Regions from separate parts of the Lelliottia amnigena genome, predicted to be linked through region 2. Evidence: riboswitches for the same ligand, from Rfam matches in the RefSeq annotation. Region 2 holds a riboswitch; each other region holds the start of a gene.
The links. A riboswitch is a leader RNA that binds a small molecule or an ion and turns the genes downstream of it on or off. The one in region 2 is predicted to bind thiamine pyrophosphate.
Positions count from the first base shown of each region.

Region 1: linked by a shared signal. The riboswitch ahead of thiM (hydroxyethylthiazole kinase) and the one ahead of thiB (thiamine ABC transporter substrate binding subunit) in region 2 are both predicted to bind thiamine pyrophosphate.
Region 3: linked by a shared signal. The riboswitch ahead of thiC (phosphomethylpyrimidine synthase ThiC) and the one ahead of thiB (thiamine ABC transporter substrate binding subunit) in region 2 are both predicted to bind thiamine pyrophosphate.

Region 1 is NZ_CP077236.1:234,489-240,381, forward strand. It holds gene I6L74_RS01155 (PfkB family carbohydrate kinase) at 1-817, shown strand, start outside; gene I6L74_RS01160 (GntR family transcriptional regulator) at 791-1,537, opposite strand; gene thiD (bifunctional hydroxymethylpyrimidine kinase/phosphomethylpyrimidine kinase) at 1,587-2,387, opposite strand; gene thiM (hydroxyethylthiazole kinase) at 2,384-3,154, opposite strand; TPP riboswitch at 3,190-3,286, opposite strand; gene I6L74_RS01175 (hypothetical protein) at 3,957-4,460, shown strand; gene I6L74_RS01180 (diaminobutyrate--2-oxoglutarate transaminase) at 4,749-5,893, shown strand, end outside.
Region 2 is NZ_CP077236.1:2,510,314-2,516,206, reverse strand. It holds gene sgrR (HTH-type transcriptional regulator SgrR) at 1-1,397, shown strand, start outside; TPP riboswitch at 1,434-1,534, shown strand; gene thiB (thiamine ABC transporter substrate binding subunit) at 1,566-2,549, shown strand; gene thiP (thiamine/thiamine pyrophosphate ABC transporter permease ThiP) at 2,525-4,135, shown strand; gene thiQ (thiamine ABC transporter ATP-binding protein ThiQ) at 4,119-4,826, shown strand; gene I6L74_RS11780 (DedA family protein) at 5,104-5,871, opposite strand.
Region 3 is NZ_CP077236.1:2,083,731-2,089,623, forward strand. It holds gene thiG (thiazole synthase) at 1-345, opposite strand, end outside; gene thiS (sulfur carrier protein ThiS) at 347-547, opposite strand; gene I6L74_RS09770 (HesA/MoeB/ThiF family protein) at 531-1,286, opposite strand; gene thiE (thiamine phosphate synthase) at 1,279-1,914, opposite strand; gene thiC (phosphomethylpyrimidine synthase ThiC) at 1,914-3,806, opposite strand; TPP riboswitch at 3,972-4,080, opposite strand; gene I6L74_RS09785 (Rsd/AlgQ family anti-sigma factor) at 4,182-4,679, opposite strand; gene nudC (NAD(+) diphosphatase) at 4,776-5,552, shown strand; gene hemE (uroporphyrinogen decarboxylase) at 5,597-5,893, shown strand, end outside.

The sequences.
Region 1 (5,893 bases), 2.2 Mb from region 2:
GGGCGTTAATATTGGCGGATGCGCGCTGAATATTGCCATCGCGCTGAAACGTCTGGGTATTGACGCGCAAAACGCGCTGCCGGTGGGGCATGGCGTTTGGGCAGATATCATTCGCAACGCGATGGCAACACAGGATCTGCACAGCGCGGTGGAAGCCGAAACGGGCGATAACGGCTGGTGCCTGGCGCTGGTTGAGCCAGACGGCGAGCGCACGTTTATGTCGTTCAGCGGTGTGGAAAATCAGTGGCAGCAGCGCTGGCTGGACACACTCGTTGTGCCCGCAAAAAGCCTGGTCTATTTATCCGGCTATCAGCTGGCCGCACCCTGTGGTGAGTTGCTCACCCGCTGGCTGGAGCAACTGCACGACGTCACCCCGTTTATCGATTTCGGCCCGCGCTTCGAAGATATTCCGGATGCATTAATGGCGCGGATTATGGCCTGCAAACCGATTGTTTCGCTTAACCGTCAGGAGGCGCATATCGCCGCCGCGTGCATTGGCGCTGATGACGCGTCACTGGGCAAAGCCTGGCAGAAGCGCTATGGCTGCCCGCTGATTGTGCGTTATGACAAAGACGGCGCGTGGTATTACGACGGCGAAAACACCGGGCATGTGGCGGCGTTTCCCGCAACCGTGGTGGACACGATCGGGGCAGGCGACAGCCACGCGGGCGGAACGCTTGCAGGGCTAGCGGCGGGCTGGGGCTTTGCTGATGCTGTCGCGCTGGGAAATGCAGTGGCGGCGTGGGTCGTCAGTCACCGCGGCGGCGACTGTGCGCCGACGCGCGAGGCATTACTCCTCGCACACAAAGACATATAAATCGCTTCGGCAGTAGCTGATGCTGTACTCAATGGGCCGGTGTTGCTGGTCAAGCGCAACCTGCTTGATCACCAGCACCGGAATTTTTTCGTCCATGTTGATATGCTTCTGGAACTCACTGTCCGGCATCCGGGCGCTCACGCGAGAGCGCGTGCGCTGCGGGAAAACGTTTTGGCTACGGAAATAGTCATACAGTGAAATGCCAATCGCATCGGGGTCGTGAATGAGTCCAACCGGAACCCAGGACTCTTCAATGGAGACTGCATCTTCGTCCACGTAGCGAATGCGTTTAAGCATGAAAACGTCACTTTGCGGAGCGATGGACAATTCCCCCGCCACGTCATCCGGGCATTTCACGATCCGCTTGTTGACCCACAGCGTGTCAGGTTTTTTGCCCCGCAACACAACCTGCTGAGAAAATCCGCGCGCCTCTTTCAGCGAGTATTCAAAGATATTGTTGATTTGCGTCCCGTAACCGCGGGCGCGCGTCACCACGCCCTCTTCTTCCAGCGCCTGCATCGCTTTACGCACGGTGATGCGTGACACACCGGTCAGTTGGCTCAAATCGCGCTCACCCGGCAAAATATTGCCATGCTCCAGCGCGCCGCTACGGACGGCGTTTTTTACCGTCTCGGCGAACTTAAGGTATAGCGGAGTATTATCCGCTGCCGCAATACGTTCATTTAGCTGAGCAATTAATCGGGTATGCGCTTGTTCCATCTCTCTTTTCCAGGCCGAAAATCCTTATCCAGTATACTCGTTCGGGGCATTACCACCACGCATGAAAATGGTGAACCGGGCCAATACCGTGACCGACTTCGAGACTGTCAGCTTTTTCCAGCGCGCGCGATAGCCAAATTTTGGCCTCCTTCACCGTATCCTCCCAACTATCATGACGTGGGCGGAGTGCAGACAGCGCTGCCGATAGCGTGCAGCCGGTACCATGGGTGTTTTTGGTCATGACGCGTGGCGCGGTGAATCGCTGGATACTCTCACGCGTGAAGAGCCAGTCCGGGCTCTCAGGATCGTCAAGATGGCCGCCTTTCATCAGCACTGCCTCGCAGCCAAGCGCCAGAAGTGCGCGCCCCTGCTCTTTCATCTCGTGCTCGGTACGGGCATGAGGCGCATCCAGCAGCGCCGCCGCCTCCGGCAAATTTGGCGTGATCAGCGCGACGTGTGGCAGAAGGTGTTTTCGCAGAGTTTCGACAGCAGCGGGAGATAGCAGCGGATCGCCACTTTTCGCCAGCATCACCGTATCAAGTACCACGTTTTTAACGCGATAATGTTTGAGGCGCTCCGCGACCGCTTCCACGATATCCGCCTCTGCCAGCATGCCGATTTTGGTGGAATCAATGCGGACATCGCTGAACACAGAGTCCAGTTGTGCACCGACAAAATCCGGTTCGATACGATACACCGACTGCACGCCGCGCGTATTTTGCGCCACCAGTGCGGTAATGACCGAGCAGCCATACGCCCCAAGGGCGGAGAATGTTTTCAGATCCGCCTGAATCCCGGCACCACCACTCGGATCGGTGCCAGCAATGGTTAATGCGTTGATACGTTTCATGCCTGCGCCTCCAGGTTCCAGAGTGCGTCAATAAATGTGCAGGCAAAGCTTCCCGGTCCACGGCTTTGTTTGATAGCCACGCTTCCGGCGTGTTTCATAAACCCGCATGCCGCGGCAACATTGTCCAGCCGGTCGCCAGGCAATGAACAGCTTGCCGCGACAACGGCCGATAGCGCACAGCCGGTCCCCACGACGCGCGTCATCATCACATCGCCCCCGGTGATGGTCTGCGTGCGTTGCCCATCGGTGATGTAATCCACTTCGCCCGTCACCGCGACAATGGCATTGGTCTGTCGGGCAAGGGCTATCGCGGCAGGCAAGGCGCTGGAAGCGGTATCGGTGGTGTCAACGCCTCGCCCACCGGCGCTCATACCGGCAAGCGCGAGAATTTCCGAGGCATTACCGCGGATCGCCGCAGGTTTGAGTGTGAGGATTTGCTGGCAAAAACGGGTGCGGTACGCAAGCGCACCCACGGCGACGGGATCCAACGTCCACGGTTTCCCAGCGGCCACCGCACTTTCAATTGCCCGACGCATCGCCTGCGCGCGCGGCGCGGTCAGCGTTCCGACGTTGATCAGTAAAGCATCAGCCATCGCGGCAAATTGCTCAGCCTCTTCGGCTTCAATCACCATTGCGGGAGACGCGCCAAGTGCCAGCAAAACGTTGGCCGTAAAGGTTTGCACCACATCGTTGGTCATGCAGTGTGTGAGCGGGGAACGCGTGCGGAAGTGATGTAAGGCGTGTAAATCGAGTCGGTCAAGCTGCATATTTCGCTCCTGCCTTGCGCGAAGAAGCGATAACCCTAAAAGTCACCTGACTTCCCTACGCTGGCATTATCCAGATCAGGTGGTACGGGTATTTCTCAGCCTTCACAAAGAAGGGCACCCCGAGTCAAATTACCTAAAACTTCAGTAATCGGGACAGCGTAGAGGAAGTGATTATCTTAAGCAAGCGTCTTAGCCCCCTCTTTCCCGAGCATAAAATGCTGTAAACATTTATTATTTCAGGCGTACTTAGGTAGTGTCATTCCCTATATATGTAAACATTAAATATCCTTGATTTCTTAGGGTTAATAATCTTTCATCCATGAACAAAACCCTATTCACGCCCAACTCTTCAGACTATTACAAACAAAATAAAGCCAATTAAAACAACATCATATTTAATAATCAATCAACCCATAATTACTTATTCATTCGTATATTACGTGATCTAAATCAAATGCAGTGGAAGCGAATTACGGGATAGTTGCCCAAGGTAACCACTTAGTTTCTGTGTAAGAGCCGCTATAGACCGAATGATTTCTAATAATATGGTAGCAAATGTTAAAACTTATTATTGCCTCGGCAATCGTATCAATTTCCCTAGTCGGCACAGGGATTTTTATCGGCGTGATATATAAAAATACGGTTAGCAATATGGCAGAAAATTGCATCAGCCAATGACTGGGATTTCATTGTCTCGTCATTATGGAAATAACCACTTTAAATGCCTGACCACTACAAAAAACCTGGAAACAGCCAGGTTATTTCACAGTGTCGTTTTATAAAAATATATTAGGATCAATGAATGATGAAGATGATATTAGCGGTATTGGTATGCGCGGCGACGCTTTCGGGTTGTACGACAGAATCACAGCGCATTGCCAATTGCACAAGTACGGGTGTAAGCCTGGATACGTGTTATAAAGTTGAGCATGATAATCAAAATGTTATCCGCGCCGCAGCACTTCAGAATGCGTACAACCGTTCAGATGTATACGCGCAGCAATATGATAATAAGCATCATCATCATGGTGTAGATCAACATGCGCAGGCCGCACACGTTGCCGATCCATTACGTGAAGCGTCATTCTCGGCAAATGGAATTCATGCAACGGCCAGTAATGGCTTCTTTACTGCCACTATTAATGGCAAAAAAGCCACAGTAAAACGTTTCAATGCCAATGCTTACGAAATTAAAGGCGCGGGATATGTTCTCTCTATTACCCTGGACGAAAACGGAATTACCGATGCGTCATGGAATAAGACGCAGGGCAGAGATAATGGATTACTTCAGGTCATTCAGAAGTAACGAATGGGCGGCTGAAAAAGCCGCCTTTTTCGCTTTCATCAGCGCGGCTTTTGAGTGTGTGGATCTGTGAGATTTTTTTCTGTGTTTTGATACAATAAAACCACAGCAAAAACATCGTCTTACTTCCCCTTCCCCAACACCTTTACATTGTAACAAAACAGTAAACAAATTAACCATTGAGCCACGCGCCAAAAGGCTCTATATTGGCCGCGTTTTTTACCTGACCCATCCTTAACTAACTATTAATTCAATCGAGGCGTATAAGACAGCCCCGGTTGTAGGAGTGATATGATGACGGATAAAGTCCGTATTGACACCGTAGATGCCCACAAAAGCAACGAAACCTATCTGGCCCGTCAGGCCGAGTTTGAATCGAACGTCAGGAGTTATCCTCGCAAGCTGCCTTTAGCGATTACTAAAGCAGACGGCGTATGGATTACCGATGCAGATAATAAAGAATACCTTGACTGTCTTGCAGGCGCTGGCACCCTCGCGCTTGGCCATAACCATCCTGATGTGCTGAAAAGCATCCAAAATGTCATTACCAGCGGCTTGCCGTTACATACACTGGATCTGACAACTCCGTTGAAAGACGAGTTTTCTGAATACCTGCTCTCTCTGCTCCCTGGTCAGGGTAAAGAATATTGCCTGCAATTCACCGGCCCATCCGGCGCTGACGCCGTTGAAGCTGCGCTGAAGCTGGCGAAAAAAGTGACCGGCCGTAGCAGCATTATTAGCTTCTCCGGCGGCTATCACGGCATGACCCACGGCGCGCTGTCCGTGACAGGTAACCTGTCACCGAAAGAAGCGGTCGATAACATGATGCCTGAAGTGCAGTTCATGCCTTATCCGCACCAGTACCGCTGCCCGCTGGGCATTGGTGGTGACGCGGGCGTGAAAGCGCTGACTTACTATTTCGACAACCTGATCAACGACGTTGAAAGCGGCGTGCGTAAACCTGCGGCCGTGATTCTGGAAGCCGTTCAGGGTGAAGGCGGCGTGAACCCGGCTCCGGCTGAGTGGCTGCAACGCATTCGTAAAGTGACTCAGGAACACGGCATTCTGCTGATCCTTGATGAAGTTCAGGCGGGCTTTGCACGTACTGGTAAGTTCTTCGCCTTTGAACACGCCGGTATCGAGCCAGATATCATCGTTATGTCTAAAGCCGTCGGTGGCGGTCTGCCGCTGGCCGTTCTCGGTATTAAAAAGCAGTTTGATGCCTGGGCGCCAGGTCATCACACCGGTACTTTCCGTGGTAATCAGTTGGCGATGGCGACCGGCCTGACGACGCTGAAAATCCTGAAAGATCAGAACATTGCCGACAAAGTGGCTGCACAGGGCGAGTGGCTGAAAGGCAAACTGGCCGAACTGCAGAAACGCTATCCGGTGATTGGCCACGTACGCGGTCTGGGTTTGATGATCGGTATTGAGAT
Region 2 (5,893 bases):
AGGATCGGATTGATCAGCTGGTGCAACTGGTCGGCGATAAGGCTGCGGTGCGTCAAATGCTGGTGTCCCATCTGGGGCGTAGCTTCCGCCAGGGACGCCATATTCTGCGCGTTCTCTACTATCGGCCGATGAAAAATTTGTTACCCGGCAGTGCATTACGTCGATCCGAAACGCACATGGCGCGGCAGATCTTTAGTGGCCTGACGCGCATAAATGAGGAAAATGGGGAACTGGAAGCCGATATTGCTCACCACTGGCAACAGCTTTCGCCCCTGCACTGGCGTTTCTTTTTGCGTCCAGGCATTCATTTTCATCATGGACGTGAGCTGGAAATGGACGATGTTATCGCGTCGCTGCAACGTGCCCGCGAACTGCCGCTCTATTCTCATATCTCGCGCATCCACTCGCCAACGGCCTGGACGCTGGATATCGAACTTTCGCAGCCCGATCAGTGGCTGCCATGGCTGATGGGCTATGTGCCGTCGATGATTTTGCCGCACGAGTGGCAATCGATGCCTCATTTCTCCAGCCAGCCTGTCGGCACGGGCCCATATGCGGTGACACGCAATAACAATAATCAACTCAAGATTCGCGCCTTTGATGACTACTTTGGTTATCGCGCACTGATTGACGAAGTGAATGTCTGGGTATTGCCCGACATCAGCGAAGAGTTCAGCCCTGGCCTGACGCTGGAAGGCCCCACCGAAGGCGAAAAAGCCGTTGAGAGCCGACTTGAAGAGGGCTGTTACTACCTGCTGTTTGATGCCCGCACGCATCGCGGAGCCAGCCGCGACGTGCGCCAGTGGGTGAGCCAAATTCTCGCCCCCGCCAATCTGATTTATCAGGCGGAAGATCAACACCAGACTTACTGGTTCCCGGCGTATGGGCTGCTTCCTCGCTGGCACCATGCCCGCCCCGGACGCGGCGAGAAACCCGCCGGGCTGGAATCCATCACCCTGACCTATTATCGCGAACACGTTGAGCACCGTTTTATCGCCAGAATCATGAGCAAACTGCTGGCGGCAGAGGGCGTGAAGCTCGAGATTCAGGAAGTGGAATATGATGAGTGGCATCGCGGCGAAGCGGTGAGCGATATCTGGCTCAACAGCGCGAATTTCACCCTGCCGCTCGACTTCTCCCTGTTCTCACATCTGTTTGAAATCCCGCTGATCCAGCACTGTATTGCCCGCGACTGGCAGCAGGACGCCGCGCAATGGCGCGCCGGGGAAATGAATCTCGCCGTCTGGTGCCAGCAGCTGCTGTCGCAGCAGGCGATGGTTCCGCTGATCCACCACTGGCTGATGATCCAGGGGCAGCGCAGTATGCGCGGTATGAGAATGAACACCTTAGGCTGGTTTGACTTTAAATCGGCCTGGTTTGCACCGCCGGAACCATAACACTTTCGTAATATTCACCAAATCATTACACTACTGCTGTTCTCAACGGGGTGCTGCATCAATGATGTGCGCTGAGATAATACCCGTCGAACCTGATCCGGATAACGCCGGCGAAGGGATTTGAGGCTGTCGCTCAAAATCCTTTGCCACTCAACTTTGAGGTGCAAAGTGTTAAAAAAAGTTCTCCCCCTGCTGGCGCTGTTTGCGCTGCCTGTTTTTGCCAAGCCCGTGTTAACGGTCTACACCTACGACTCCTTCGCCGCTGACTGGGGCCCTGGACCGGTCGTCAAAAAAGCCTTTGAAGCCGACTGCAACTGCGAGATGAAATTCGTGGCGCTGGAAGACGGCGTCTCGCTGCTGAACCGTCTGCGCATGGAAGGTAAAAACAGCAAAGCCGACGTGGTGCTGGGCCTCGACAATAATCTGCTGGACGCGGCCTCACAAACCAAACTGTTCGCCAAAAGCGGCGTGCCCTCCGAGGCGGTTAACGTTCCCGGCGGCTGGAAAAATGACACGTTCGTGCCGTTCGATTACGGCTACTTCGCGTTTGTGTATGACAAAAACAAACTCAAGAATCCGCCTAAGAGCCTGAAAGAACTCGTTGAAAGCGACCAGAAATGGCGCGTGATTTACCAGGACCCGCGCACCAGCACGCCGGGTCTGGGCCTGCTGCTGTGGATGCAAAAAGTCTACGGTGACAACGCGCCAGAAGCGTGGCAGAAGCTGGCGGCGAAAACCGTTACCGTCACCAAAGGCTGGAGCGAAGCCTACGGCCTGTTCCTCAAAGGCGAAAGCGACCTGGTTCTGAGCTACACCACCTCGCCGGCATATCACATCATCGAAGAGAAAAAAGACCATTACGCGGCGGCGAATTTCTCTGAGGGGCACTATTTGCAGGTGGAAGTGGCCGCACGTACGGCAGCCAGCAAACAGCCTGAACTGGCTGAAAAGTTCCTGAAATTTATGGTTTCACCGGCATTCCAGAATGCGATCCCGACCGGCAACTGGATGTATCCGGTGACCAACGTGACTTTGCCTGCGGGCTTTGATCAGTTGACCAAACCACAAACGACGCTGGAATTTACCCCGCAGCAGGTTTCCAGCCAGCGCGCAGCATGGATCAGTGAATGGCAACGCGCTGTCAGCCGTTAATCCCCGGCTGGCTGATCCCGGGGCTGATTGCCGCCACGTTAATGGTGGTCGTCAGCCTGGGTGCTTTTCTGGCGCTGTGGTTTAACGCGCCAGAGAGCGATCTCGTCGCGCTTTGGCATGACAGCTATCTCTGGCATGTCGTGCGTTTCTCTTTCTGGCAGGCGTTTCTCTCTGCGCTGATCTCCGTCGTGCCGGCGATTTTTCTGGCTCGCGCCCTGTACCGCCGACGCTTCCCCGGTAGGAAAATCCTGTTGCGCCTTTGCGCCATGACGCTGATTTTACCGGTGCTGGTCGCGGTGTTCGGCATTCTGAGCGTTTACGGCCGCCAGGGGTGGATCGCTTCGCTACTGAGCGTTTTTGGTATCGAGTGGACCTTCTCGCCTTACGGTCTGCAGGGCATTTTACTGGCCCACGTCTTTTTCAATATGCCGATGGCGACGCGACTGTTTTTACAGGCACTGGAAAATATTCCCGGTGAACAGCGCCAGCTCGCCGCACAGCTTGGTATGCGCGGCTGGCCGTTCTTCCGGTTTGTCGAATGGCCGTGGCTGCGCCGCCAGATCCCACCGGTTGCCGCGTTGATCTTCATGCTCTGTTTCGCCAGCTTTGCAACGGTTCTGTCGCTGGGGGGCGGGCCACAGGCAACAACCATTGAACTCGCGATTTATCAGGCGCTCAGTTTTGACTACGATCCGGGCCGTGCGGCGATCCTGGCGATGGTTCAGATGTTCTGCTGTCTGGGGCTGGTGCTGCTCAGCCAGCGTCTGAGCAAAGCGATCGCGGTGGGCAGCCATCAGGTTAGCGGCTGGCGTGACCCGCAGGATCGCTGGCGCAGCCGGGTTACGGACATCGTACTGATTGCGCTGGCGTTGCTGCTGATGCTCCCGCCATTGCTCGCGGTGGTGGTGGATGGCCTCAATCTGAATGTGATTTCCGTGCTGCAACAGCCTGTGCTGTGGCAAGCAACCGGCACCTCGCTGCGCATTGCCATCGGTGCCGGTTTGCTGTGCGTCCTGCTGACAATGATGCTGTTGTGGAGCAGCCGTGAGCTGTACGCGCGTCAGGCCAGAGTCGCCGGACAAGCGCTGGAGCTGAGCGGAATGCTGATTCTGGCGATGCCGGGCATTGTGCTGGCGACCGGTTTCTTCTTACTGTTTAACAGCACTATCGGCCTGCCCGCTCACGCGGACGGCATCGTGATTTTCACCAACGCGCTGATGGCGATCCCCTACGCGCTCAAAGTGCTGGAAAATCCGATGCGCGACGTCAGCGCCCGTTACACTTTGCTTTGTCAGTCACTGGGAATGCGCGGCTGGCAGCGGTTGAAAGTGGTCGAACTCCGCGCACTAAAACGCCCGATTGCTCAAGCGTTGGCCTTTGCCAGCGTGCTGTCGATTGGCGATTTCGGTGTCGTGGCGCTGTTTGGCAATGACGATTTCCGCACGCTGCCGTTCTGGCTCTACCAGCAAATAGGCTCCTATCGCAGTCAGGACGGCGCTGTCACGGCGCTGTTGCTTCTGCTGCTGTGCTTTACCTTGTTCACCGTTATCGAAAAACTACCGGGGCGTGATGCTAAAACTGACTGATGTAACCTGGCTTTACCAGCACCTGCCAATGCGTTTTACCCTGACCGCGAAGCAAGGTGAAATGATCGCGATTCTCGGTCCCAGTGGGGCGGGCAAAAGCACCTTGCTCAATCTGATTGCCGGTTTCCTGCCGCCCGCGCGCGGAGAGATGACGATTAACGGTCAAGATCATACTCACACGCCCCCCTCGCAGCGTCCGGTGTCGATGCTGTTTCAGGAAAATAATCTGTTTACCCATCTGACCGTCCGCCAGAACATTGGGCTGGGAATGGATCCGGGGCTGAAACTGACGGCGGGGCAACGTCAAAAATGTGATGCTATTGCACAGCAAATGGGGTTGACGGAATTGAGCGATCGCCTGCCGGGAGAGTTGTCCGGCGGCCAGCGTCAGCGCGTGGCGTTGGCGCGCTGTCTGGTTCGGGAGCAGCCGATTTTACTGCTTGATGAGCCGTTCTCAGCCCTCGATCCCGCGCTGCGACAAGAGATGCTGCAGCTGGTGAAGGACGTGTGTCAGCAGAAGCAACTCACCATGCTGATGGTGTCGCACAGCGTGGAAGACGCCGCCAGCATTGCGCCACGAGCGGTGGTGATTGCCGACGGGCGCATCGACTGGGATGGCGAAACGCAAGCGCTGCTTAGCGGAAACGCCAGCGCCTCAGCGCTGCTGGGAATACATGCGCAGCCGGTTTAGGCACTGAATCGTCTGATGCCCTCACCCCGCCCCTCTCCCACAGGGAGAGGGAGAAAACCCACTGACATGCACGCAGCGAGAAAGAGAAAATCTGCTGACTTGCACACAATGAGAGGGAGAAAATCCGCCGACATGCACACAGCGAGAACGAGAAAACCCGCCGACTTGCACACAATGAGAGGTAGAAAATCCGCCGAGTTGCGCGCAGCGAGAAGGAGAAAACCCGCTGACATGCATACAGGGAGAAGGGTAAAACCGCGATCGAAAAGAAGAAAAATTACCGGCTTACCACCTTCAGTAAAATCTCACCGTACACCGGCATGAGCGGATGACGAATCAGCGCCGCCAGCGCGACTACCGCAACGCCCAAGAGTAACGGCGCAAGCCAGATCAAACGACTGCGCGGCAAATAGTGCGTCAAACGATCCGTCCCGGCTTTGGCGCTGCGCCATAAACGCCAGCACAGCCAGACGCCCACCCACAGCAACAGCGCGGTCGCTAGCAGCAGCCATTTGAAGTCACCGCTTTGGGCATCAACGGGAATATCGGTCGCCGCACCGGCCAGGATCCCGGGCAGGAAATAGAACGGCGGCCAAAGGACGCAGCCGATGATATTGGGCAGGATAAATTTGGCAACCGGCAGATCCAGCATCCCGGCAACCATTGGCACCAGCGGACGCGTGGGGCCGACAAATCGCCCAACCAAAATGGTAAACATGCTGTGCTGATGCAGGGCATGTTCCGTTTTATCGAGCAACGCCTTGTTCTTTTTCATGAATGACCAACGGTGCAGCGGCTTTTTAAAGCGCCAGCCCAGCCAGAACGACAGCCAGTCTCCCAGCAGACAGCCTATAATTCCGGCCGCCCATGCCTGCCAGAAGTTAACCTCCCCGCTGCCAATCAGGGCACCCAGCCCCGCCATCATGACTGTCCCGGGTAAAATCAATCCCACCAGCGCCAGCGATTCCAGGAAGGCCACCAGCGCGACAGCAATCAGCGAATACGCGACGGATTGAGTAATAAAATGTTCCAGCAATGCCTGCATAACGATTCCGGTCAGATGACGA
Region 3 (5,893 bases), 430 kb from region 2:
GGCTTTCAGCGTCTCGATAGGATCGGGCATTAACCAGCGCGCATCCGGATGGATTTCGAGCTTCAGCCAGCTCGTGCCCAACGCCTCGCGTGCCAGCTGTGCGGCAAAGACCGCCTCTTCAGCGGTCTTTGCACCAGACGTATTGGGCAGCAGGGTCACACCGGCCTCAAGCAGTGGCGCAAGAATGGCATCGTTATGATTACGCAGATCCACGCGCTTCATCGCCAGCGTCACCAGTTGGCTGCCGCTCTCGCGGATGGCGTTTACCATCAACTGTGGAGAGGCGAATTTTCCTGTACCGGTAAATAGATGTGAATCAAAGGTTTTATCAGCAATACGTAGCATCTCACCCTCCCGCAATGACCTGAAAAAGCAGGATCTGATCGCCGTCGCGCACCTGCTGAAGCTCCCACTGCTCGCGCGGCAGGACCTGTTGGTTAAGTGCCAGCGCCACGCCAGGTTTTAGCTGCTGCAACTGGTCAAGCAGTGTGGCGATGGTTAACCCGTCCACACACTGCATCGGTTCGTCGTTAAACAGAATTCGCATGATGTCCCCCGCAGACACGGCATCCGCTGGCGCGTTGTAACGCCAGTTGCCGCCAGCCCCCGACGCGAGCATCAAAAAGCCGCAGCGTATTGCGTGGGGTTTCCATACCGCTCAGCAGTTTGATGGCTTCAAGCGCCTGCAAGGTACCCATCACGCCGACCACCGGGCCGAGAATACCGGCCGTGCGACAGTTACGCTGGGGCTCATCGTCATCAGCCCACAGGCAGCGATAGCAGCCTTGCGTCCACGGTGGCGTCAGCACCATGAGCTGTCCGCCAAAACCCACTGCGCTGGCGGTAATTAACGGTGTGTTGAGGGCAACACAAGCCGCGTTTATCGCCTGACGTGTGGCCATATTGTCGGTGCAATCCAGCACCACGTCGGCACGATCAACTTCGTGGCGAAGGCTTTCGCCTGCGAGTTTTTCCCTCAAGGCGACAAGCTCAATATCAGGATTCAGTCTGGCGAGCCGCTGCTTTGTCACCTCTGCTTTTGACTGACCGAGATCGTCCATCGTGAACAGGGTTTGCCGTTGTAAATTGCTTAAGTGGATATCGTCATCGTCAGCTAATACCAGCGTTCCAATCCCCGCCCCCGTCAGATATTGCGCCGCCGGCGCACCTAAACCGCCAAGACCAATAATCAGTACCCGGCTGGCGAGCAATTTTTGCTGCCCGTCGATGGCGATATCGTCCAGCATGATTTGGCGGCTATAACGCATGAAGTCACTGTCATTCATCGCCCGCTCCTGCCAGTTGCAATAGCTGTGCTGTGGCTACCTGCCAGTCTGAAGCCTGAGTAATCGCGCTGACCACCGCAACACTCCCGACGCCGGTTTTCAGTACCGCAGGGACACGTTCAAGGCTAATGCCACCGATGGCGACGGTCGGGTAATCTGCCAGTCGTTCAATATGACGAGTCAGTTGCTCAAGACCCTGCGGCGCGGAGGGCATCTGCTTGGTTTGCGTCGGAAAAACATGTCCGAGCGCGATATAGGACGGTCGTGCCGCCAGCGCCATGTCGATCTCCATATCGTCATGTGTCGAAACGCCCAGGCGTAAACCGGCGTTGCGGATGGCGATGAGATCGGTGGTTTCCAGATCCTCCTGGCCCAGATGCACGCCATACGCCTGATGCTTAATGGCCAGTCGCCAGTAATCGTTGATAAACAAGCGAGCGCCATAACGGCGCCCCAGCGCTATGGCATGTGCCACGTCAGTCTCAACGTCTTCATCGCGTTTATCTTTGATGCGTAGCTGGAGCGTTTTAACGCCCGCCTGAAGCAGCCGCTCGATCCACGCCACGCTGTCTACTACGGGGTAAAGACCTAAGCGAAAGGGGACGGAGGGAAAATCGGGCTGATACATTATGCCTTCTCCTTTTTAAGGTAGATTTCACCACCTTTCGCGCGGAAGTTTTCTGACATATCGGCCATACCCACTTCGATAGCCTGTTTCGCGGCGTAATCGCGCACTTCCTGGCTGATTTTCATCGAGCAGAATTTTGGTCCGCACATGGAACAGAAGTGCGCCACTTTGCCAGATTCCTGCGGCAGGGTTTCGTCGTGATACGCGCGTGCGGTGAAGGGGTCGAGCGCGAGGTTAAACTGATCTTCCCAGCGAAATTCAAAGCGCGCTTTAGACATGGCGTTATCGCGGATTTGCGCGCCCGGATGGCCTTTCGCCAGGTCAGCGGCGTGAGCGGCAATTTTATAGGTAATTAATCCCTGTTTGACATCTTCTTTGTTGGGTAAGCCCAGGTGTTCTTTTGGCGTGACGTAACAGAGCATCGCGCAGCCAAACCAGCCGATCATTGCTGCGCCAATGCCTGAGGTGAAGTGGTCGTAGCCCGGCGCGATATCCGTCGTTAACGGCCCCAGCGTATAGAACGGCGCTTCGTGGCAGTGCTCCAGCTCTTCGGTCATGTTGCGGCGAATCATCTGCATCGGGACGTGGCCTGGACCTTCGATCATCACCTGCACGTCATATTCCCACGCGATTTTGGTCAGTTCGCCCAGCGTATGCAGCTCGGCAAATTGCGCTTCATCGTTGGCATCGCGAATGGAGCCAGGACGCAACCCATCGCCCAACGAAAGAGATACATCGTAGGCCGCACAGATTTCGCAAATTTCGCGGAAGTGTTCGTAGAGGAAATTTTCCTGATGATGTGACAGGCACCATTTCGCCATGATAGAGCCCCCGCGCGAGACAATTCCGGTCAGACGCGTGGCGGTCATCGGGACGTAGCGCAGCAGTACGCCTGCGTGAATGGTGAAGTAATCAACGCCTTGTTCCGCCTGCTCAAGTAACGTGTCGCGGAACGCTTCCCAGGTCAGATGTTCCGCGATCCCGTTGACCTTCTCCAGTGCCTGATAGATCGGCACGGTTCCGATAGGAACGGGGCTGTTTCGCAAAATCCACTCGCGGGTTTCGTGGATGTAGCGCCCGGTAGAGAGATCCATGACCGTGTCTGCCCCCCAGCGTGTAGACCACACCAGCTTCTCGACCTCTTCTTCAATGGATGACGTCACGGCGGAGTTGCCGATATTGGCGTTAACTTTCACCAGGAAATTACGGCCAATAATCATTGGTTCAGATTCTGGGTGATTAATATTGGCGGGGATGATGGCGCGACCTGCTGCCACTTCGTTACGGACAAACTCGGGCGTGATGTTCTCCGGCAGGCGCGCGCCAAAACCTTCACCCGGATGCTGGTGGCGAAGCACTTCGCTGCGAATACGTTCACGGCCCATATTTTCGCGAATCGCGATAAATTCCATTTCCGGGGTCACAATACCCTGGCGGGCATAATGCAGCTGCGTGACGCATTTTCCTGATTTCGCACGTTTTGGCGTCAGCAGACCGGTAAAGCGCAGTTCATCAAGCCCCTCATCTGCAAGGCGTTCTTGAGTGTATGCGGAACTGCGAACGGTGAGCGCCACGGTGTCATTACGCGCGTCAATCCAGGGCTGGCGCAGTTTTGCCAGCCCTTGTTGAACGTTGATGGCAACGTCGGTATCACCATAGGGGCCGGAGGTGTCATACACCGGGACCGCTTCGTTATCCTCAAACTGCGGATTTTCTTTGCTGCCGCCGAGAAGCGTCGGACTGAGCTGGATCTCACGCATGGGCACGCGGATATCAGCCTGTGAACCGGTAATATAAATGCGTTTTGAGCTCGGGAAAGCAGTGCCTTCGAGCGTATCGATGAAGTGTTGTGCTTGTGCGCGCTGTTCGCGGCGGGTCAATTTTGCAGACATAGCTCATTCCATAAAAGTAAAGGAAGTGGCTTGTCAGACAACGGATGAACCAAGAGGAGATTACACTTCATCACTCAAGCGGCCTCTGCGCTGGCTGCCTTCGTTCACCTCAGTCACTTACTCGGTAAGCTCCTGGGGAGATGCAACTTGAATGGTTTTGTGTAATGGGTTTTGACTCTTGTTCCCTTCGCAGGTATTAACCTGATCAGGTTCCGCGGATCCCGAATTAACGGTCTCAGCCCGGCTTACGCACTGGGCACTCCGACAAGAATTTACACGTATTCTTCATCTGTCCAAAAAGCAGCGTGAAAAATTTCGTGTAATGCCCCTCCAGAGAGGGTCGTGTTTGTAAACTACGCGTTAACGATTAATAACTCAAGCAGGTCGCGCGACGTTATCTTCGTTACTGGCTTTCAAATTGTGGTCCAGCACGAGGGCAATCAGCTTATCTTCCAGCGTAAATCGCCCTTCCAGGGCTTCGCCCAGATCGGACAGCACCTGCTGTAATTCCAGATAGTTATCCTGGTCGATCGCGTTTTCGAGCGCGGAGTCGTAATAATCCATAATCTGCTGGGTGTTCGCTTCCAGCTGCGGATAGAGTTTTGTCGCCGCTAAATACGGATTCGTTCCTTCCATTTCACGGATAATACGTTCATAAATATTGAAATGGCCGTCGGAAAGGTAATCCACCAGACTCTGACAAAAATTATCCAGCGCTTTTTCATTCAGGCGCATATAGGATTCTTTGCCAGGCTTAATGCCAACCAGATTATAGTAGGCAACAAGCAATTGTTTACGCACGTGCAGCCAGCGATCGACCAATTTATTACTTCCTCCAACGCGCTCTGTCAGGCTTTCTAGCTGGTTTAGCATGTTTGACTCCGCAAGGTTAAGGTTAAAAGCTGCCCGCCTAAATTTGTAAGAATATTGTTATCAACATGCCTGTGAAGCGAAGGTAGTGCAATAGATATGGATCGTATAATTGAAAAATTAGATCGTGGCTGGTGGATCGTCAGCCATGAGCAAAAATTATGGTTGCCCGCCGGAGAGTTACCTTACGGCGAAGCCGGGCAATTCGATCTTGTGGGGCAATCGGCATTAAAGATCGGTGAATGGCAGGGCGATGCTGTGTGGTTGATCCAACAGAATCGCCGTCAGGATATGGGATCGGTACGTCAGGTGATGGATCATGATGCGGGGCTGTTTCAGCTGGCCGGACGCGGGGTGCAGTTAGCCGAATTCTACCGTTCGCATAAGTTCTGCGGTTATTGCGGTCATCCTATGCATCCAAGTAAAACCGAATGGGCGCTACTGTGCAGCCACTGCCGTGAGCGCTATTACCCGCAAATTGCACCGTGCATCATCGTTGCTATTCGTCGTGATGATTCGATTTTACTGGCGCAGCATGTCCGCCACCGGAATGGTATTCACACGGTACTGGCTGGATTTGTTGAGGTCGGCGAAACGCTTGAGCAAACCGTCGCGCGTGAAGTGATGGAAGAGAGCGGGATTAAAGTCAAAAATCTGCGTTACGTTACCTCTCAACCGTGGCCCTTCCCGATGTCACTGATGACGGCCTTTATGGCTGACTATGACAGCGGCGAGATCGTTATCGACCCGAAAGAGTTGCTGGAAGCAAACTGGTATCGCTACGACAATTTACCGCTGTTACCGCCACCGGGCACCGTGGCGCGTCGCCTGATAGAAGATACCGTGGCAATGTGTCGGGCCGACTATGAAGCCTGAATGACGTGATACACTAGCGGCAAGATGCTTAAGGAACCTGCAAAATGACCGAACTGAAGAACGATCGTTATCTGCGTGCGCTGCTGCGCCAACCCGTTGATGTTACCCCGGTGTGGATGATGCGCCAGGCAGGCCGCTATCTTCCGGAATATAAAGCTACGCGTGCGCAGGCGGGCGATTTTATGTCGCTGTGCAAAAATGCGGAGCTGGCCTGTGAAGTGACGCTTCAGCCACTGCGCCGTTTCCCGCTTGATGCGGCGATCCTTTTTTCAGATATCCTGACTATCCCGGATGCCATGGGGCTTGGGCTGTATTTCGAAACGGGCGAAGGTCCGCGCTTT